Regions from separate parts of the Arthrobacter sp. zg-Y919 genome, predicted to be linked through region 1. Evidence: predicted binding sites of a transcription regulator. Region 1 holds the regulator's gene; each other region holds the start of a gene.

Region 1 (7,055 bases):
CCGCCGATCAGCAGCCCGGCCAGGCCCATAAGGACAACGCTCCACATATCGGCGCCTAACCCAGGGTCTTCAGCCAGTTGTTGAGCAATGCCGCGCCGGCATCCCCCGATTTTTCCGGGTGGAACTGGGTGGCCGACAGCGCACCGTTCTCCACGGCGGCGATAAACGGTCCGCCGTGGTCGGCCCAGGTCACCTGCGGCGGGCGCATGGCCGGCTGCGTGACATCGAAATCCCACTTCTGCACGCCGTAGCTGTGCACAAAGTAAAAGCGCTGGTCCTCGATGCCCTCGAACAGGGCCGAACCCTCCGGCGGCGTGACGGTGTTCCAGCCCATGTGCGGGACGACGTCGGCGGCCAGGCGTTCGACCACTCCGGGCCATTCGCCCATGCCCTTGGTCCGGACGCCGTGTTCCACTCCTTCATCGAAGAGGACCTGCAGGCCCACGCAGATACCGAGCACCGGCCGGCCGCCGGCTACGCGGCGCCCGATCATGCGGATGGCGTCAACATCCTTCAGGCCCTGCATTACCGCAGCGAAGGCTCCGACGCCGGGCACCACCAGGCCATCGGCGTTCAGCACGTCATCGGGTTTGGCGCTGAGGGTGACGTTGGCGCCGGCGTGCTCCAGGGCACGCACGGCCGAACGGATGTTGCCGGAACCATAGTCCAGAACGGTGACGTTACGGGGACTCACAGTGCTCCCTTCGTCGAGGGGATGCCCTCAACGCGCGGATCGGACTCGACGGCCGCACGCAGTGCGCGGGCGAAGGCCTTGAACTGGGCCTCGACGATGTGGTGCGGATCGCGCCCGCCCAGGACCCGCATGTGCAGGCAGATCTGGGCATGCAAAGCGATGGCCTCAAAGACGTGCCGGGTGAGCGATCCGGTGAAGTGTCCCCCGATGAGGTGGTACTCCTGGCCCGCGGGCTCCCCGGTGTGCACCAGGTACGGGCGCCCGGAAATGTCGACGACGGCGTTGGCCAGTGCCTCGTCCAGGGGTACGGTGGCTTCGCCGAACCGCCGGATGCCGGCCTTGCTGCCCAGGGCAACCTTCAGGGCCTCGCCGAGGGTGATGGCAATGTCCTCCACCGTGTGGTGGACGTCGATGTGGGTATCGCCGGTGGCCCGGACCGTGAGGTCCATCAGTGAGTGCTTGGCCAGCGCGGTCAGCATGTGGTCGTAGAACGGTACGGACGTGCTGATGTCGGCGCGGCCGGTGCCGTCCAGGTCCAGCTCGACGACGACGGACGACTCGCTGGTGGTCCGCTCGAGGCGGGCGGTGCGTCCGGTGGCGGTCTCCACGGTCATGGGGTTCCTTCACGAAGGTTGGGGCCGGGGCAATAGGCAAAGCTCCGGCAGGACATCAGTTTAGTCCCGAACGTACGGACTCCCCGAAACGTCCGGCATTGGACAGGTTTTCCCGTACACGGGCGCGTCCGGATACTCAGGCTGAAAGCAGTTCCCGCAGCCGGTCCAGGAACGCCGTTGTCTCGGCTTCGGTACCGGCGGTGACGCGCAGATGGCCTTCAATACCGATGTCCCGGACCAGCACTCCGGATTCGAGCAGGCCTTCCCATACGGCGCGGGGGTTCTCCATCCCGCCGAACAGCACAAAGTTTGCATCCGAGGGGGCCGGGGAGAGTCCCAGACCGCGGAGCTCCTCCACGATCCGGTCCCGCTGGCCTTTGATGTCCTCGACGTTCGCGAGGAGAGCATCGGAATGCGTGAGGGCGGCGTTGGCCGTGGCCTGTGTGATGGCGGACAGGTGGTAGGGCAGCCGGACCAGGCGCAGTGCGTCGGTAATCTGCGGGGCGGCAGCCAGGTAACCGATGCGGGCTCCGGCCAGGGCGAACGCCTTGGACATGGTGCGGGAAACGATCAGCCGTTCCCGTCCGGGCAGAAGCTGCAGGGCACTGGGGGTATCCGCGTGGGAGAACTCCGCGTACGCCTCATCCACCACCACGATTGCATTGGACGCCCGGCCGGCCTCGTAGGCGGCTTCGATGACGTCCAGACCCAGGGCAGTGCCTGTCGGGTTGTTCGGGGTGCACAGGATGATGATGTGCGGTGCCTGCGCCCGGATCTGCTCCGCGGCAGATTCGGGGGTCAGGGAAAAGTCCGCTTCCCGGGTTCCGGTGACGTAGGCGGTGCCGGTGCCGCTGGAGAGCAGCGGATACATCGAGTAGGTGGGCGGGAAACTCATGGCGGTCCGGCCGGGACCGCCGAAGGCCTGCAGGATCTGCTGCAGCACTTCATTGGAACCGTTGCCGGCCCAGATATTCCCGGCCGTCAGTCCGTGGCCGAGGTATTTGGCCAGGTTTTCCCGCAGCTCGGTGAATTCCCGGTCCGGATACCGGTTCAGGCCGGAAACGACGGATTCAATCTCCGCCAGAATGGCCCGGCGCACATGATCCGGAAGTCCATGGGTATTTTCGTTCACGTTCAGCAGAACCGGCACATCCAGCTGCGGGGCACCGTAAGGGGTGAGGCCGCGCAGATCGTCTCGCAGGGGAAGTCGGTTCAGGTTTTCCAGCTGTTCATTCACCCCTACAGCTTAGGACGCCCTGCCCGGGGAGCTGCATCCGGGTCCTGCAGACCGCCGGAAAACGTCATAGGGGGCGAAGGTCAGCGGGAAACGGGGATGTACAGCTGGCGGCCGGCCGGAACGGTGGCGTTGTCCAGGTTGTTCAGTTCCACAATGTCAGCCACCACGGTGCGGGGGTCACGGTCCGGGGCGAACTCCGTGGCAAGGGACCACAGAGAGTCGCCTGCTGAGACGCCCACCTGGATGGTGCGGGTCTGCTCCGGGGAGCCGCCGGAGGCCATGGCGGGCGCAGTGAAGAAGCCCAGGAAAGCCAGCAGGGCAGCGGCTGCGAGCATCAGGGGTGCACCGACCAGGATCAGGCGGCCGCGGCGGGTGAGGCGGAGCGGCGCGGATTCAGCGGATGCAGCAGGAGCAAGGCTGCGGGCAGCAGCATGATTGCGGGCAGGAGCGTGGCTGTGTGCGGATGCAAAGGGAAGTACGTGTACTGACATGTCAATACCTTTCCGGTCCGAAAAGCAGCAATGCCGGTCCCCCGCATCTCCCGCAAGAGCACCGGGAAAATACTGTGGCTCGAAACTGCATTCGAACATCTGGTGAGCCCGACGAGGTGTCGGCGGGCCGTAGTCGAACATACGTTCTAACGTGTACTCGAACATTTCTAGCACTTATCTACGAACATTGTCGAGACTCGCTCGAATATATGTTTGAAAAATCTTCTGCACTCCCTTAGCGTTGAACCTGCAGGAAGCGGCTGACATCAACTAACCATCCGCCACTGACAAAACGGCTCGGCGATTCTTTGGCAGGCGGGGGCCGGCACGCCAAAGTCAGCAGGACAGAACAGCAAAACCCAGCTGCAGCGAACATCAGCAGCGCAGCAGCAGCACAGCATCTCAGCAGCACAGACCCAGATACACCGCTAGAACCATCCGGCCCGCATCCGCAGGCCGACTGTGAAGGGAAGCCGACGTGGCCCGTGTTACCAATGGCAGCACCCCCTCCTCTGCCGCGCCCGCGCCGGCGGGGCGCACCAAGGGCCTCACTGCCCGGCAGACCAAGATCCTGGAGACCATCCAGCGCTCGGTGAATACCAACGGTTATCCCCCGTCAATGCGGGAAATCGGCGACATCGTTGGGCTGGCCAGCCTGTCGAGCGTCACCCACCAGCTGAGCCAGCTGGAAAAGCTCGGCTACATCCGCCGCGATCCCAAGCGCCCGCGCGCCATGGAGATCCTGGTTCCGCTCCTGCTCCGTGACGGCTCCCCGCGCCGGGGAGGCGCCGACACGGCAGACAGCGCCGGCACCGGCGGTAAGGCTGCGTCAAAGGACGGCTCCGTGTCCCGCATGGACGGTGCCAACCGCTCTGCGGGTTCGCAGAGCGTTCCCGACCTCACCACCGCCATCGACACGGCCATGGTGCCGCTGGTGGGACGCATCGCCGCCGGCGGTCCTATCCTTGCGGACCAGCAGGTTGAAGAGGTGGTTCCCCTTCCGCGCCAGCTGGTCGGACACGGTGATCTTTTTATGCTCCGGGTCGCCGGAGACTCCATGGTGGATGCCGCCATCTGCGACGGGGACTGGGTGGTGGTGCGCCGTCAGCCCACCGCCGAAAACGGCGACATTGTTGCCGCACTCCTCGAAGATGAGGCCACCGTGAAGACGTTCCGGCAGCGTAATGGACACACCTGGCTGCTGCCGCAGAACACCCGCTACGAACCCATCCTCGGTGACGAAGCCACCATCATGGGCAAGGTTGTCAGCGTCATGCGTTCGCTCTAGGCGTTCGTTCAAGAGGACGCGGCCACCTAGGAGGACAACTCAAAAGCAGCGCCGCCGGTCTCCGGCGGCGCTGCTTTTTGCGTTTCTACTTCCCCGCGCCTGCCGGTTCCGCGGCAAGCCGCTGCAGCGCCTTCAGCACCACGGAACGGTCAGTAGTCGCCCAGAAGGGCGGCAGCGCTGCCCGCAGGAAGCTTCCGTACCGTTCCGTCGCCAGGCGTGAGTCGAGCACCGCGACTACGCCCTTATCCCCGGACGCCCGGATCAGGCGTCCAGCTCCCTGGGCCAGGCGGACCGCGGCATGGGTGGCTGAAACGCTCATAAAGCCGTTCCCACCCGCTTTGGCCACGGCCCGCGTCCGCGCGGTCATCAACGGATCATCAGGGCGCGGGAACGGAATCCGGTCCATGATCACCAACCGGCAGGAAGCACCGGGAACGTCCACTCCCTGCCACAGGGACATGGTGCCGAACAGGCACGTTTCGTCGTCGTCGGCGAACTGCTGCACCAGGGCGGACATGGTGGACTCCCCCTGGCAGAGGATCGGGAAGTCCACGCGTTTGCGCATGGCTTCCGCCGCTTCTTCGGCGGCGCGGCGGGAGGAGAACAAGCCCAGTGCTCCCCCGCCGGAGGCCGTGATCAGCGCCTCCAGCTCGTCCAGCTGCTGCGGGGACGTGCCGCGCCCCGGCTTCGGCAGGTCCTTGGCCACATACAGGACACCCTGTCGGGGATAGTCGAATGGACTGCCGACGTCGGTGCCGGTCCATTTGGGTGCACCGGCACCCAGCAGCCCCAGGGCTCCGGCCACCGGGCCGAACTCCGCGCCGATGGCCAGTGTGGCCGACGTCAGCACTACGGTGTGCCCGTCGAAGAGGCCTTCACGCAGCCGTCCGGCCACGGACAGCGGTGCCACGTTGAGGGTGGGTGGTGCATCTTCCTCCGGAGCTGTGTAGCCGGCTCCGGGTGTGAAGGTGCTTGCGCGCGAGGCCCAGAGCACCTCACCCGAGTTCACGGCGTCGAGGACGCGTTCGCACAGTTCCAGAACCGCCATGAGCCGGGAACGGGCCATCTGCCGCCCGCCGTCCACGCTGTCCGAACCTTCCGGCTTGGAATCCGACAGGGCCGTGCGGCACGCTTCGCGGACCTGGCCCAGCACCAGTTCCTGGTCTTCGGACAACCCGGCGGCCAGCAGGCCGGAGGGAACCGGGGCAAAGACCTGGTCGAACGCCCGGCCCGCTGCAGCCAGGGGCTCCATCGTGGCGGAGGTGTGCTTGCGTGCGGCCGAGACGGCGGCGGAGATGATGGTTCCGGAGAGCTGCCCGGTGACGGCACCGGTGACGCGGTCCTGCAGTTCGTGGGCCTCGTCAATCACCACCACGTCGTAATCGGGCAGGACAGCGAGTCCTTCAAAGGCACTGATGGCCAGCATGGCGTGGTTCGTGATGACCAGGTCGGCCTCGGCGGCCTTGGCCCGGGCACGTTCGCTGAAGCACAAATCCGCCACCGGGCACTTTTGCGCGCCCAGGCATTCCATGGAGGTGACGGACACCTGGCGCCAGGCACGGTCGCTGACACCGGGCAGCAGCTCATCCCGGTCACCGGTTTCGGTCTCCTGCGCCCATTCCTGCAGGCGGACGACGTCGCGCCCCAGCGCCGAGGTGGGCCCGCCGGCCGGTACCGGGTGCGTGACGGCCTGCTCGCCGCCCATCATAAACAGCGTCCCGGCTTCATCTTCTTCGGGGAAGCCGCCGCCGGTCTTGTGCAGGCAGACGTAATTGCTGCGGCCTTTGAGCAGCGCCACATCAACCTCCCGCGGAAGCTGCGGCTCGAGGGTCTTCAGCAGGCGCGGAAGGTCACGCCCCACAATCTGGGCCTGCAGGGCGAGGGTCGCGGTCGAGACCAGGGCCGGCTTGTCGCTCTCTAGGGCATGGGCAATCAACGGAATGAGGTACGCCAGGGACTTACCGGTACCGGTGCCCGCCTGTACCAGCAGGTGGTCGCCGGACTCGATGGCCTCAGCCACCTGCCGGGCCATCTCGTGCTGGCCCGGGCGGTTTTGCCCGCCCATGGCCGACACCGCGGTGTCGAGCAGTTCCAGGACCTGCTCCGGCCCCTGCGTGCCTTTCCTACCCATGGGCCACGAACGGCTCCAGCTCCGCTGCCAGTCCTTCACGGACCTTCACATGCAGCCGGGTGCCCTCCTCGCCGTGTTCCAGGGCGAGGATTTCGGCGTCCTGCTGGTGAAGCCGGGAGACAACGTCGCCGCGCTCGTAGGGCACCAGCAATTCAAGGTCGACACCCGGGCGCGGAATCCCCTCGGAAATCGCCTGCATCAGCTCGGGGATGCCTTCACCGGTGCGGGCGGAAACCACTACGTGCCGGGACTCGCGCTGACGCAGCCGTTCCAGGACGAACGGATCAGCGGCGTCGGCCTTGTTCAGCACGATGATTTCGGGGACCTTGCGGGCGTCCACCTCGGCCAGGACCGTACGGACGGCCGCAATCTGGCCCTCCGGGTCCGGATGCGAGGCATCAACCACGTGCAGGATGAGGTCTGCGTCGGCCACTTCCTCCAGCGTCGACCGGAAGGCTTCGACCAGCTGGGTGGGCAGCGACCGGACAAAGCCGACGGTGTCCGCCAGCGTGTAGCCAATGCCGTCTTCGGTCTGGGCCTTGCGGATGGTGGGATCCAGGGTGGCAAAGAGGGCATTCTCCACCAGCACGCCGGCATCGG
Region 2 (7,055 bases), 270 kb from region 1:
GCCGGCCGCGAGGGAGAAACCGGCGACGGCGGCCACAACCGGGACTGCGAGCAGCACGGCGCCGATGGTGCGGGAGTGGGCACCTTCCGGCGGGCCGCCCTGAGGCTCGAGCAACTGAGCTGACTGGATGAGAGTGAATTTTGTGGACGCAGCCGCGACGGTGCTGACGCACGCGGCGACGAAACCGACGCCGATCACAACGAAGCCCGCCGTGAGGTTCTCCGCGGTGTTCTCCCGGTTGGCTAGAACGATGCCCCAGATGATGGCGGCGGCCGCAGCCGCGTAGCCGGAGAGCGGCAGGATGATCGCCCACACGCGCCCATAGCGGTTGATGAGCTGCCTGATGATGGTGGCCGCCGTAGTGAACAGTGCATAACAGATGGAGGTCAGCCCGACGTTGACGTGTCCGGCGATAAAGTGATCGGCATCGTTCGGCCCGGCCAGGATGTAGAGGCCAAAGGACAGGCAGACGGCGCCCATCAGAAGCGGTATGGCGCGGAAAATGACACTTATTGTACGGTTCATGGCGTACCCCGAAGGTGATCCCGTGCGGCTTCGACATCATGGCCGGTCCGCGGTAGTGCCAGTGTGCGCCTGTCCTCCCCGCGGAACAACGCCGGGGCAGGGAGCAGTTCCTTAGGCTATGTACCTTCACGCCCTCCACCGCCACGACGCTTGTCGCTACCGCGGGCATGGGTGCCCGCCGCCGCCCGTTGACTTGGCAGGACGGCGGGCGTCGAATGGAAGTTCCAACCGGGCTGCCTTCATCCGGCGGAAATTTCCCCAAGGAGGAGTGCATGGCTGACAGGTTTGCTCCCCACGGAGCCACTGCAACACATCCGGTTGCGGGCATGGCCGGTGCCATGGGTGCCCCGGTCAACGCCGTCCCCCTGGTTGCACATACGCCGCCTTCCCAGACAGCGCCACCCACCGGCGGGGCCACCGCACGGGGCGGCACTGATCTGGAAGATGCTGGTCTTCAAGACGCCGGTACGGGTGATGCCCCCGGGCATTCGCGGCGCCAAATCGCCGTCATCTTCACCGGCCTGATGCTGGCGGTGCTGATCGCCGCCCTGGACCAGACCATCGTGTCCACCGCCCTGCCCACCATCGTGGGGGACCTGCAGGGAATGGACCACCTGTCCTGGGTGATCACCGCCTACCTGCTGACCTCCACCATCGGACTGCCGATCTACGGCAAGCTCGGGGACCTGCTCGGACGCAGGAACATCTTCATTTTCGCCATCGTGGTCTTCCTCGCCGGCTCCGCCCTGTCCGGGCAGGCGCAGAGCATGGCCGAGCTCATCACCTACCGTGCGGTCCAGGGCGTGGGCGGCGGCGGGCTGATCATCGGTGCGCAGGCAATCATCGGCGACATTGTTCCCGCCCGCGAGCGCGGCAGGTACATGGGACTGATCGGAGCGGCATTCGGCATTGCCTCCGTGAGCGGACCGCTCCTGGGCGGCTACCTTACCGACTACTGGTCCTGGCGGTGGGTCTTCTACATCAACCTGCCCATCGGCCTGATCGCGCTCGCAGTCATCATCGCCGCCCTGCATCTGCCGCGCTCGGACCGCAGGGGCATCCGGCTGGATTATGCCGGAGCCGCCCTGCTGGCCATCGGCAGTGCCGCCCTGGTGCTGCTGACCAGCTGGGGCGGGAACAACTACGCGTGGACCTCACCGACCATCCTCACGCTGGGAGCGGTGGCCGCCGCCGCCGTCGCAGTCTTCATTCCCGTGGAGTTGCGCGCACCCGAACCGATCCTCCCGCTGCGCCTGTTCAGGATCCGCAACTTCCTGATCTGCACGCTGGTGGGGCTGGCGGTGGGGCTGGCCATGTTCGGCTCCATCGCCTACCTGCCCACCTTCCTGCAGATCGTCAACGGGGCAAACCCCACCATGTCCGGGCTGATGATGCTTCCGATGACGGCGGGGCTGCTGACCACCTCCATAGGCACGGGGCAGCTGATTGCCCGGACCGGCAGGTACAAGATCTATCCGATTCTGGGGTCCCTCACCATGGTCGGAGGCCTGCTGCTGCTCTCACGCATTTCCAGTACGACGCCGTACATCCTCACCGCACTCGGCATGTTCGTGCTGGGGCTGGGAATCGGCGCCCTGATGCAGAACGTGGTGCTGATTGTGCAGAACAGCGTCCCCGCCAAGGACATGGGCACAGGGGTCTCCACCGCCAACTACTTCCGGCAGATGGGCGGGTCGCTGGGGATTGCCCTCTTCGGCTCCCTGTTCATCCGGCGGCTCAATGACCAGCTGGTCTCCGCCCCGCCGGGTGCCGGCGACGAGGCCTCCGGAGGCGCCAACTCCATCAGCCCGGACAGCATCAGGGCGCTGCCTGTCCCCGCCCAGGACTTCATCAAGTCCGCCTTCGGCGAGGCGCTGCCGCCGATCTTTCTGCTGGGGGTGCCGATCCTGGGGGCGGCCTTTGTCCTGACGCTGTTTATCGTGCAGCAGCCGCTGGCCCGGACGGCACGGGTGGACGTGGACGGGAACCGGTAGTCGGGACGCCCGGCTCCACTTCGATCCATCCTGCATGTGGTGTCGCTTGTCCCCGGCTGGTCGTACACTGGTGGCGGAGCTATTCGAACATATGTTCGAATTGGTTGCCAATGGATAACCAACGGATAACCAGAGGGTGAGGACGTCGGCGCAGAGCAGACGTACCGGGGCGGGGAGGAAGCTGAATGGGTGTCTTCAGCGAAGCAATAGAGGTGGTGTGCTCGCCCGCGGGCCAGCCTCTCCGGATCGTCTGGGGTGGACGCACCTACAAGGTGGGGGCCGACCCGGTGCGCTGGTATGAACGCCGCAACTGGTGGGAAGAGGAAACCCGCGCTGAACGCGGGCGGGGAGCCGGACTGGTGGATACCGAGATCTGGCGGGTCCAGGCCCGTGCCAATGACCGCTCCGACCTGCGCACCCTGGACCTCTCACACCATGTCCGCAGCAACCGCTGGCGCCTGATCCGGATCCACGACGCCCTGAGGGACAGTGCCTAATGGAAGACGGCGCCTAAACAATGAGCTTCATCCACCTGCACGCAGCCACCGCCTTCAGCGCCCACTACGGGGTGTCCTGGCCCGAGGAGATGGCACAGGCAGCAGCGGCAGACGGCGCTGATGCGCTCGCCTGCACCGACCGGGACGGACTCTACGGAACGGTCAAGCACCTGCGCGCCTGCATGGAGGCGGGAATCGATCCCATCGTCGGCGTGGACCTGGCCGTGCTGGATGCAGCCAATGCCGTGACGGGCCGGGTTGTCATCCTCGCGCACGGGCACAACGGGGGTGCGGGCTACCGTGCACTGTGCCGGCTGATCTCCGCCGCGCACGCTGCGACCTCGGCTTCCCGGGCGCGTGCCGGCAAACCGGTGGGCATCACTGTGGAGCAGCTTGCCGGGTATGTCTGCACCGAGGGGGAGAGTACAGGGGAGGGGGAACCGGTCCTCACCGTCCTGGTGGGGCCCCAGTCCGACGTCGGCCAGGCCATGCGCAGCCGCAGCTACGCCGTCGCCCGCACCCTGTTCACCCGCTGGCGCTCGCTGATCCCGGCCCGGGCGCTCGCCGTCGAGGTGGTCACCCATCTGTCCGCGCCGGGGGAGAACCTCAGCCTGGCCCACGCCGTGCGGATGTTCCGCCTCGCCGATGAGATGCGTGTGCCGGCCATCCTGACCAACGCGGTGAGGTACGTGGACGAGGACGGCGCCGCCACCGCGGACGTGCTCGACGCCGCGCGCTCGCTGACTTCGCTCTCCCACCTTCCGGACCGGCAACCCAACGGGCAGGGATGGCTCAAGGGCACACGGGAGATGACCGCACTTGCCCGGGAAGTCAGCTCGGAGGCGGACTGCGGTTCCTCCGGCGCCGTAAAGATGCTCGCCGACACTGCGGCGCTCGCGGACCTTTGCCGGATAGACCCCGTGGCGGACATGGGCTGGAAGCAGCCCGTAGTGCCCGAAGCCTCGGTGATCGGCATTGAAGCCGAACCCATGATCGAACTGCGCCAGCGCTGCGAGGCGGGGATTACCCGGAGGCTGCGTGCCCGGGACTCCATCGCCGAAGCCGAACTGCGCAACCGGCTCGAACACGAGCTGGGCATTATCGAGCGGCTGGGCTTCGCCTCGTACTTCCTCACGGTTGCCGAAGTCTCGGCCATGATCACCGGCATGGGGGTACGCGCCGCGGCCCGGGGGTCGGGAGCGTCCTCACTGGTGAACTACCTGCTGGGCGTCAGCCACGTGAATCCGCTGGACCACGACCTGATCTTCGAACGCTTCCTGTCCCGGGACCGCTCCACACTGCCGGACATCGACATTGACGTTGAAAGCGCCGAGCGGCACAACGTCTATCACCGCATCTTCGAACGCTTCGGCTCCGAACGGGTCACGCTGATGAGCATGCAGAACGGCTACCGTGCCCGGGGAGCGGTGCGCGACGCCGGCCTGGCGCTGGGTATGCCCGAGGAGGAGATCGGCGCTGTGGCTAAACAGCTGTGGCGTTTCTCGGCCCGCAACTTCCGCGAGGCGCTCGCCGAAAAGCCCGAACTGCGGGAATTCTCCGGCCAGGTGGAAAAGAACCAGCAGCTGGACCTGCTGGTGGACCTCACCGAACGCCTGGACCGGCTGCCCCGGCACATCTCCATGCATCCCTGCGGCGTGATCCTGGGCGACACCTCCCTGCTGGACCGCACCCCGGTGCAGCCCAGCGGCCTGGGCCTGCCCATGTCCCAGTTCGACAAGCACGACATGGACCCCATGGGCATGCTCAAACTCGATGTGCTGGGTGTGCGGATGCAGAGCGCCATGGCCTTCGCCGTGCGCGAGGTGGTGCGGGTGCATTCCTCCCGCGAGGAAGTCATTGCCGCAGGCCGGCACCGGGAGGGGGAGGACCTGCCGGATCCGGAGTTCATCGAACCCGACGGCCGGATCAACCTGGACGCCGTGCCGTTCGACGACGAACCCACCTACGAACTGATCCGCAGCACCCACACCCTGGGCTGCTTCCAGATCGAATCACCGGGACAACGCGAGCTGGTGGGCAAGCTGGCGCCGCGGGAATTCAACGACCTGATTATCGACATTTCCCTGTTCCGGCCCGGCCCGATGAAATCCGACATGGTCCGGCCGTTCCTGGAGCACCGGCACGGCTGGTCCCCGGAGGTCTACCCGCACGAGGCGCTGCGTCCGGTGCTGGCCGAAACCCACGGCGTCACCGTCTTCCATGAGCAGGTGCTGCGGACACTGAATGTTTTCACCGGGTGCGGGTTGGCGAAAGCGGACGAACTGCGCCGCCTGCTGGGCAACGAAACCGCCGAGCCGGGTGTGGAGGAATACTTCCGCAGCAAGTCCGCCGCCCGCGGCTACACAGCGGAAACCATCGACAAGGTCTGGGACACGCTCAAGGCCTTCGGCAGCTTCGGCTTCTGCAAGGCCCACGGGGCGGCGTTTGCCGTGCCCACCTACCAGTCCGCATGGTTGAAGGCACACCACCCGGCGGCGTTCCTCGCCGGGATCTTCGAGCATGATCCCGGCATGTACCCGCGCCGGCTGCTGGTGGCCGAGGCGCGGCGGATGGGCATCCCCATCCTGCCGCTGGACATCAACCGCAGCGGCGAAACCTACCGGGTGGAGCGGCTCGACGACGGCCGGCTGGGCATCCGGCTGTCCCTGGCCGGAATCTACGGGTTGTCCGCCGTCGAGCTGCGGCGTATTGCCGCCGGCCAGCCCTATGACTCCCTGGCCGACCTGCGTGCCCGTGCCCGGGTCTCCCGGCCCACGCTGCGGCGGCTGGCCCAGCTCGGGGCATTCGACTCGCTCAGCAAACAGATCGGCTCCGAGGGCAGCCGGGCGGACCTCATCCAGTACCTGGACGCCGCCCCGGCCAAGTCTGCGTCCCGGAAGCATGATCCGATTCCCGGGCAGCTTGCCCTGCCGCTGGGGGATACCGAACTGGCGAACCTGCACCACCACCTGCCCGAACCGGGGCTGCGGGAAAAGGTCCGCACCGAACTGGATCTGTTGTCCGTGGACGTCAGTGCGCACCTGATGGAGAGCTACGGGCCGCTGCTGCGCGGACTCGGTGTCACTGCCTCGGAGGCGCTGATGGACCTGCGGAACGGGACCGAGGTGCTGGTCGCCGGCATCCGGGTGGCCACCCAGACTCCACCCATGCGCGGAGGACGCCGGGTGGTGTTCATCAGCCTTGACGACGGCACCGGCTGCATTGACTGCACGTTCTTCCATGAGGCGCAGGAAAAATCCGGTCCATTGCTTTTTGGCACGGAACTGCTGCTGGTCCGTGGACTCACCCGCCGCACCGGGCCCAGGGGCATCAGCCTCCAGGCGCTGGAGGCATGGAACCTGGCGGACACGGACTCACTTCCGGTGCCCGGCCGCCAGCGCGGCATGTTGGTGGGGCCGGTCCGCGGCGGATAACATCGGTACGGGCGGAAGTACGGCCGTGTCCAGGCCGTGCAGCAGACGCCGTACAACGAAATCTAGGAGACAACCGTGTCAGTGCCAGAGAATTTCACCCTCATCGTCGACGGCGAAGAGACCACGGTGGATACTGGCACCACCGGTGCGCAGCTCTTCTTCGACCGGCGCGACGTCGTCGTGATGCGCGTCCACTCCGTCCTCAAGGACCTGGATACCCCGCTGGAGCAGGGCGACGTCGTAGAGTCCGTCACCATCGAGTCCGAAGACGGACTGAATGTGCTGCGCCACTCCACCGCGCACGTGATGGCCCAGGCCGTGCAGCAGCTGCGCCCCGATGCCAAGCTGGGCATCGGCCCGTACATCAAGGACGGCTTCTACTTCGACTTCGACGTCGCCGAGCCGTTCACCCCGGAGGACCTGAAGACCCTCGAGAAGATGATGCAGAAGATCATCAACTCGAACCAGAAGTTCGTCCGCCGCGTGGTCAGCGAAGACGAAGCCCGCGAAGCCATGGCCAACGAGCCGTACAAGCTTGAACTGCTGGGCACGAAGGACGGCGCCGAGGAAGCCGGCGAAGGTGCCGGCATCGAGGTCGGCGCCGG
Region 3 (7,055 bases), 240 kb from region 1:
GGGGCGGGGACTCTCTGTCATGGGATGCCTTTCCTGCGGCGAGGTCATCTAGGTCATCTAGGCTGGGTGCAGTTGGAGCCGGGCACCTCCACCTAAGCCCGGCTCCTGCCCCCAGTCAAGGAATCACCTGAGGAAACCTGCCATGACACATTCCACGGCTCTCGATCTGCTCTTCATCGGTGGAACCGGGGTGATCAGCTCCGCTGCCGCCGCGCACGCTTCCAGCCTGGGGCACCGGGTCACGGTGCTCAACCGCGGCGTCTCCACCAAGCGTCCGGTGCCGGCCGGCGTCGAGGTCCTCTCCGCCGATGTGCGTGATCCTGCGGCTGTCCGGACCGCCTTGGGCGGCCGCACGTTCGACGCCGTCGCAGACTTCCTGTCCTTCACCGCCGAGCATGTGGCAGCCGCGGTCGAGCTGTACCGGGGCCGGACCGGCCAGTATGTCTTCATCAGCTCCGCGTCGGCTTACCAGAAGCCGCCGGCCCGGCTGCCGGTGCTGGAGTCCACCCCGCTGCGCAACCCGTTCTGGCAGTATTCGCGGGACAAGATCGCCGGGGAGGAGATCCTGGTGCAGGCCTACCGGAACGAGGGTTTTCCGGGCACGGTCGTCCGCCCGTCCCACACCTATGACGCGACGATGGTCCCGCTGTCCGGGCACTGGACGGACATCCACCGGATGCGCGCCGGACTGCCGGTGGTGGTTCCCGGTGACGGCACGTCCTTGTGGACGCTGACCCACAGCCGCGATTTTGCCAAGGCCTTCGTGGGTCTGCTGGGCCGGCCGGCTGCCATCGGCGAGAGTTACACCATTACGTCCGATGAGTTTTTGCCCTGGGACGCCATTTACCGTTCCCTGGCGGCGGCGGCCGGCGTCCCGGAACCGCTGCTCGTGCATGTGGCCTCGGAGACCATCGCGCAGCAGGATCCGGGGCGCGGTCCTGGACTGCTGGGCGACAAGAGCCATTCGGTGATCTTCGACAACAGCAAGATCAAGTCCCTGGTCCCCGGCTACCGGGCAGTGATCCCCTTTGCCGAAGGTGCCCGCGAAATCGTGCAGTGGCACGATGCCCATCCGCAGGAGCGAACACTGGATACCGGCTGGATGGACCTCAGCGACCGGATGGCGCGGTGGGTCCGCGCCGGCGCCTAGGTATATGGCCGGGGTGAAGTCCGTACCCGAGGCGCAGGCCGGCTGTTAGAGTGCAGACAGCATAAATCTTTGGAGGAAAACCATGTCAGGTAACGGGCCTTACCCGGGAAGCAACCACGACAACCACGGGGAGCCCGATGACTGGGACGGGCAATACGCCTACCCCAAAAAGGCCGAGCCGGCTCCGCGTCCGACTCCCCCTCAGCAGCAGCCCCCGGGCTATCAGGACCGGCCCGCCCAGTACCCGGGCAGCGGGCAGGGCTACCCCAGCCAGCAGGCCCAGGGCTACCCGAACCAGCAGGTCCAGGGCTATCCGAACCAGCAGCAGCATGCCCCCGGCCAGGGTTACCACCAGTCCGGTTATCACCACCCGCAACAGGGGCAGCAGAAATCCCGCCTCGTTGCCGGGCTGCTGGGAGTCTTCCTTGGCGGCTTCGGCGTCCACCGGTTCTATCTGGGCAATAACGGTGTGGGGATCGCACAGGTTGTCCTCACCTGCTTCACCGGTCTGGGTGCCGTGTGGGGCTTCGTGGAAGGCGTGATGATTCTCGCCAACGCCCGGACGTTCCGCACCGACGCGCAGGGGATCCCGCTCAAGTAATCCGCTGGGGGCTTTTCCGCCCGGGCGTGGTCCCGGGCGGAAGGCTGTCCGGGTGCTAGGCTGGGTTCGAAAGTATGTTCTAGTGATGTCCCCAGGGAGGCCTCGGCATGGCGGTTTTCTCAGCGGACCGTTCGCGCCGCCCGGCGCCCCCGGCGGAGACTGACGCCGCCACCGCGGCCGGTTTCCCCAGCCCGGCCCGGGACTACTTCGACGGCCGGATCGACCTCAACCGGCACCTGATCCGCGATCCCACCTCCACCTACGTCGTACGGGTGGAGGGTGACTCCATGGCGGGCGCCGGCATCTGTAACGGCGACGAACTGATTGTGGACCGTTCCCTCACACCGCGGGACAGCGCCGTCGTCGTGGCCGTGGTGGACGGGGAACTGACGGTCCGCCGGCTGCTCCTGGGCGGCGGGCGCATCGTGCTGCACGCCGAAGCGCCCGGGTACCCGGACATCCTGGTGGCCGAACCGTCGGAACTGTCCGTCTGGGGCGTTGTGACCCGCTGCCTGCACCATGTCTGAGTCTTCCACCCCGGGAGCCTCCCAGCGGATCGCCCTGGTGGATGTCAACAGCTTCTATGTCTCCTGTGAGCGCGCTTTCGATCCGAAACTCGCCGGCGTGCCGGTGGTGGTGCTGTCCAACAACGACGGCTGCGTGGTGGCCCGTTCCGATGAGGCAAAGGCGCTGGGCATCAAGACCGGCACACCCTGGTTTAAGCTCGCCGAGTCCGCCCCGCATGTGGGCCTCATCCAGCGCTCCAGCAACTATGAGCTGTACGGGGATCTCAGTTCCCGGGTCATGCAGCTGCTGGGCCGCTACGCGTTGTGGCAGGAGGTCTACTCTATTGATGAATCCTTACTCGGGCTCGCTGGAACTCCGCGCGGCTTGGAGGCACAGGGCGCAACCATCCGCACCGCCGTCGCCACGCACACCGGACTGCCCGTCTGCGTGGGCATCGGCACCACCAAGACCCTGGCCAAGTTCGCCAACCGGATCGCCAAGCAGAACCGGCATCTGCAGGGCGTCTGCAACCTGGAAACCATGGACCCGGCAGCGGTGGAGGCGATCATGTCCCGGGTCCCGGTCACGGGCCTGTGGGGTGTGGGCTCACGGTTGGGCACGAAACTCGACGCGATGGGGATCTCCACCGTCGCGGACCTGCGGGCCGCCGATCCTGCGCTGATCCGCCGGAAGTTCTCGGTCACCCTGCAGCGCACCGTCCTGGAGCTCAACGGCACCGCGTGCATCCCGCACGAGGAGGAGCGGGCCGACCGCAAGCAGCTGATCTTCTCCCGCAGTTTCTCCACTCCGGTCACCACGGGCGCGGAGATGCGCCAGGTGATGAGCATCTATGCCCAGCAGGCAGCGGCCCGGCTGGAGCGCGAGGGGCAGCAGGCGAGCATCCTGACCGCATATGCCGGGACCTCCCATTTCAGTGAGCGGGCGGCGTCGTTCCCCTCGGCCACTGTCCGGCTGGCGTCCCCGACGTCGGATCCCGTGATCCTCAGCCGGGCCGCCGTCGGCGCCCTGGAGGCCCAGGTGGTGGAGGGCGTGCCGTACACGAAGGCCGGGGTGATGCTCAGCGGCCTGGAGTCCGCCGGCGCGCAGCCGCTCTTTGACGAGTTCGTCTCCGCCCAGGAACGCCGGAACCTGGGCGAGCTGCTGGGAAAGGTCACGGACAAATACGGCGCGGCGAGCATCGGCCTCGGCTTGGCGGGCATGTCCACGGCGACGCCGGAATGGACCATGGCCCGCCGGTACTCCTCCCCGCGGTACACCACGGAGTGGAGCGAGCTGCCGGTGGTGAAGGCGGTCTAGGGACCGTCCGGGCACCGGATAGCGTGGAGGCATGAGTTATGCGTACGACGTCGAGATCCTGCACCTGCTGGTCTCTCCCGCGCATGCCTACTTCGGCCGGGCCAGGGATGGTGCGGCCGACGTCGCCACCACGGATGCGGACAGCGTGGAGGTGGTGTCCGGCAAAGGCATCGCGGGCGACCGGTTCTTCGGCAAGGCAGCCCACATGGATGCGGCCGTAACCCTGTTCGCCATTGAGTCGCTGGACGCCATCGCCGCAGAGCTTGGTGCGCGCCCCTTCGACCCGCTGCTCCCCCGCCGGAACGTTGTGCTCCGCGGCGCCGAACTGGCACCGCTGCTGGGCCAGGACTTCGTTCTGGAGTCTGCGGATGGCCGGGTGGAATTCCATGGCGGCAGGCAGGCCCACCCGTGCGCCTGGATGGACCAGGTCCTGGCGCCCGGCGCGCACAAGGCGATGCGGGGCCGGGGCGGGCTGCGCTGCCGGCCGCTGAGCAGCGGAACACTTCACCGCGGGCCGGCCGTGCTGATCAGCCCCGTGCCGCTGGACCCGGCCCGGGCTGCCGTCCCTTCGCTGCTGAGGCCTGGCCGGCTTCCCTAAGCCTGGGTCTATGCCTCAGCGCCCTGCGGCCGAGGTGAACCGGGCGCCCAGTTCTCCGAAGGCTGCCGCCAGCTCGGGCGGACCCTCCACTTCAAGACCGGCGTCGAACCTGCCGAACGAAGCCGCGAGCGAGATCCAGGACCAGGAGCCCGCTTCCAGCCGGCACCGGCCGGTGCCGAGGGATTCAACTATGCCGTCCCCGGCAAACGGCACGACGTCTTCCGCCGGCAGGTGCAGGACCACGGCGCCCCGGCAGGGCCAGCCGGGACCCGCACCCGGTTCCGCTCCCCGGAACCGGGCAGAGACAAAAGCCTGAACGCTGCCGCCCGGCAGGTCCCGCTGCCGGAACCGGGCACCGGCGGGAAGCTTCGGCGTAATCCGGTCGGCCCGGAAGATCCGCCAGCCGTTCCGGTCCAGGTCCCAGCCCACCAGGTACCAGCGTCCCCGGGTGGCCACCAGATGGTGCGGTTCCACCCGGCGCGGCGGGACGAACCCGCCGTCGTTATCCGGCGCTGTGCCCGCGTAGTCGAAGCGCAGCATCTGACGGGACCGGACGGCTGTGGAGAGGGCCAGGAGCACCTCCGGCTGGACAGACCCGGCGGCACCGGAACCGGCGGGCAGCACGGTGAACTGCAGTGCGTCCAGACGGTGGCGGAGCCGGGAGGGCATCACCTGCCGCACCGTGGCCATCGCCCGGGCGGCGGCCTCCTCGATGCCCGCACCCGTGAGCGGTGCGGACTGCAGCGCGACGGCGAGCGCCAGCACCTGGTCCTCGTCGAAAAGCAGCGGCGGCAGCTCGGAACCCGCCTCCAGGCGGTAACCCCCGTCCGGCCCCTTCAGCGCGGAGATGCGGTATCCCATCTCCCGGAGCCGGTCGACGTCGCGGCGCACGGTCCGGGGGCTGGTCTCGAGGCGGTCTGCCAGCGCCTGCCCAGGCCACTTCCGGGGTGTCTGCAGGAGTGAAAGCAGCTGCAGGAGCCGCGACGTCGTGGTGGTCATACGATAAAAAATAATCGAAGTAGCGGCCAGAACCTGACCTCTACTGCGAGAAGACTGGGTGTTACCGGGAAATACCCGGGCTATCCAGAAGGAGCAACCCATGTCTGTCACCACCACACCCCACCTGAACTTCCGCGGCGAGGCCAAGGCGGCGCTGGAGTTCTACCACTCGGTCTTCGGCGGTTCCCTGGTCGTCGTGACCAACGAGGAGGCCTACAGCGTCGAGCGGCCGGAGGAGGCCGGCCAGGTGAAGTTCGGGCAGGTCCTCGGCGGAAGCGGCTTCGCTGTCATGGCCTACGACGTCCCGTCCAGCGTTCCCTACGACCAAGGGGACAAATCCTTCTTCGTCTCGGTCCGCGGCGACTCGGCGGAGGAGATCACCGATCTCTGGAACCGGCTTGTGGAGGGCTCGACCGTGCTGCAGGACCTTGCCCCCTCGGCCTTCTCCCCCGCCTACGGAATGGTGCAGGACCGCTTCGGCGTCGTCTGGGTGCTGGACGTCGCAGTCGCGTATGCCCCCGCCGGCTAAAAGGCCCGGACACCATTATTGTCGAGGTACCGGCGGTTCTCTCCGCCGGTACCTTTGACATGGGAGCGTTATGGCCTCGGAAGTACTGGTAATTATCGGCATGGGCGGCATGGGGCAGGCGGTGATGCGCCGGTCAGGTGCGGGACGGAAGGTCCTGGTAGCCGACTTCAGCGAAGAGCTGCTGGAGAGCACCGTGGCCACCGCTCTGGGTGAGGGCTACGACGTCGTCTCCCAGCAGGTCGATGTCTCCTCACGGACGTCCGTGGCCGCGCTGGCCGCAACCGCCCGCGAGCTCGGTGCCGTGACCGGCGTCGTCCACACTGCCGGACTCTCCCCCGTCCAGGCACCGGTGGAGGCCATCTGGAAGGTGGACCTGTTCGGTGTGGCAGTAGTGCTGGAGGAATTCGAGAAGGTCATCACCCCGGGCGGTGCCGGGGTCGTCATTTCCAGCATGTCCGCCTACATGGCCGGCGGCCAGATGCCTGCCGACGTGCTGGCAAGCCTGGCCACCGCACCCGCCGATGATCTGCTGCTCAATCCGTTTGTTGCCGGCATCGACCACCCCGGACACGCCTACAGCGTGGCCAAGCGCGCCAACCAGGTCCGCGTCCAGACGGCCAGCCTGCGCTGGGGTGCCCGCGGGGCACGCGTGAACAGCATCAGCCCGGGTGTCATTTCCACCCCGATGGGCCAGCAGGAACTCTCCGGCGAATCCGGCTCGCAAATGCGTGCCATGATCGAGGCCTCCGGCACCAAGCGCCTGGGCACCGCCTTCGACATCGCCAATGCCACGGCCTTCCTGCTCAGCCAGGATGCCAGCTTCATGACCGGCGCGGACCTGCTGGTCGACGGCGGTGCCGTGGCCGCAGTTGATACCGGCCAGCGCAGCCAGGTCACCGGCTGAACTGCTGCGGTCCCGTGGCCCGGCACAGCCGGCCGCGGGACCGCAACCTGACCCGCGGATCCGGCATACTGCATTTGGTTGCCGGTCCGGGACGGCCGTTGCGGAACCACTGATTGCCCGGGCGGCTGCGGTGTGGTCTTATCTGGGTCATGTTGTATGCCACCTCTGCAGACGGAACCCGCATCGCCTTTGACCTGGTGGGCCACGGGCCGCCGGTCATCATTGTCGGCGGCGCCTTTTCAACTTCCGACGCCGGCGCCCCGCTGGCCGACGCACTGAAAGACGCCGGGTTCCAGGCCGTGACCGTGGACCGCCGGGCCCGCGGGGAAAGCAGCGACACGTCCCCCTACTCTCCGCAGCGGGAGGTGGAGGACCTGACGGCGGTCCTGAACGCCGTCGGCGGTGAAGCGGTGGTCCTCGGACATTCTTCGGGGGCGATGCTGGCGTTGC

Evidence for each region. Region 1 encodes LexA, which represses DNA repair genes until DNA is damaged. Its sites were predicted from a motif close to TCGAACANNTGTTCGA; they were not measured.
Region 2: the regulator LexA is predicted to act here: its motif matches at 2,603-2,618, upstream of QNO10_RS06305 (DUF6504 family protein).
Region 3: the regulator LexA is predicted to act here: its motif matches at 1,818-1,833, upstream of QNO10_RS06160 (LexA family protein).

The regions. Positions count from the first base shown of each region.
Region 1 is NZ_CP126242.1:1,051,461-1,058,515, reverse strand. Features, by position in the region: gene QNO10_RS05010 (CG2302 family histidine operon protein) at 1-47, opposite strand, end outside; gene hisH (imidazole glycerol phosphate synthase subunit HisH) at 56-694, opposite strand; gene hisB (imidazoleglycerol-phosphate dehydratase HisB) at 691-1,308, opposite strand; gene QNO10_RS04995 (histidinol-phosphate transaminase) at 1,445-2,545, opposite strand; gene QNO10_RS04990 (LysM peptidoglycan-binding domain-containing protein) at 2,626-3,036, opposite strand; gene lexA (transcriptional repressor LexA) at 3,515-4,324, shown strand; gene QNO10_RS04980 (ATP-dependent DNA helicase) at 4,410-6,455, opposite strand; gene hflX (GTPase HflX) at 6,448-7,055, opposite strand, start outside.
Region 2 is NZ_CP126242.1:1,317,191-1,324,245, forward strand. Features, by position in the region: gene QNO10_RS06295 (DUF2776 family protein) at 1-525, opposite strand, end outside; gene QNO10_RS06300 (MDR family MFS transporter) at 798-2,519, shown strand; gene QNO10_RS06305 (DUF6504 family protein) at 2,705-3,016, shown strand; gene QNO10_RS06310 (DNA polymerase III subunit alpha) at 3,037-6,450, shown strand; gene thrS (threonine--tRNA ligase) at 6,526-7,055, shown strand, end outside.
Region 3 is NZ_CP126242.1:1,291,103-1,298,157, reverse strand. Features, by position in the region: gene QNO10_RS06175 (aldo/keto reductase) at 1-21, opposite strand, end outside; gene QNO10_RS06170 (NAD-dependent epimerase/dehydratase family protein) at 143-1,150, shown strand; gene QNO10_RS06165 (TM2 domain-containing protein) at 1,233-1,751, shown strand; gene QNO10_RS06160 (LexA family protein) at 1,859-2,278, shown strand; gene QNO10_RS06155 (Y-family DNA polymerase) at 2,271-3,575, shown strand; gene QNO10_RS06150 (MOSC domain-containing protein) at 3,607-4,173, shown strand; gene QNO10_RS06145 (helix-turn-helix transcriptional regulator) at 4,189-5,172, opposite strand; gene QNO10_RS06140 (VOC family protein) at 5,273-5,701, shown strand; gene QNO10_RS06135 (SDR family oxidoreductase) at 5,772-6,605, shown strand; gene QNO10_RS06130 (alpha/beta fold hydrolase) at 6,755-7,055, shown strand, end outside.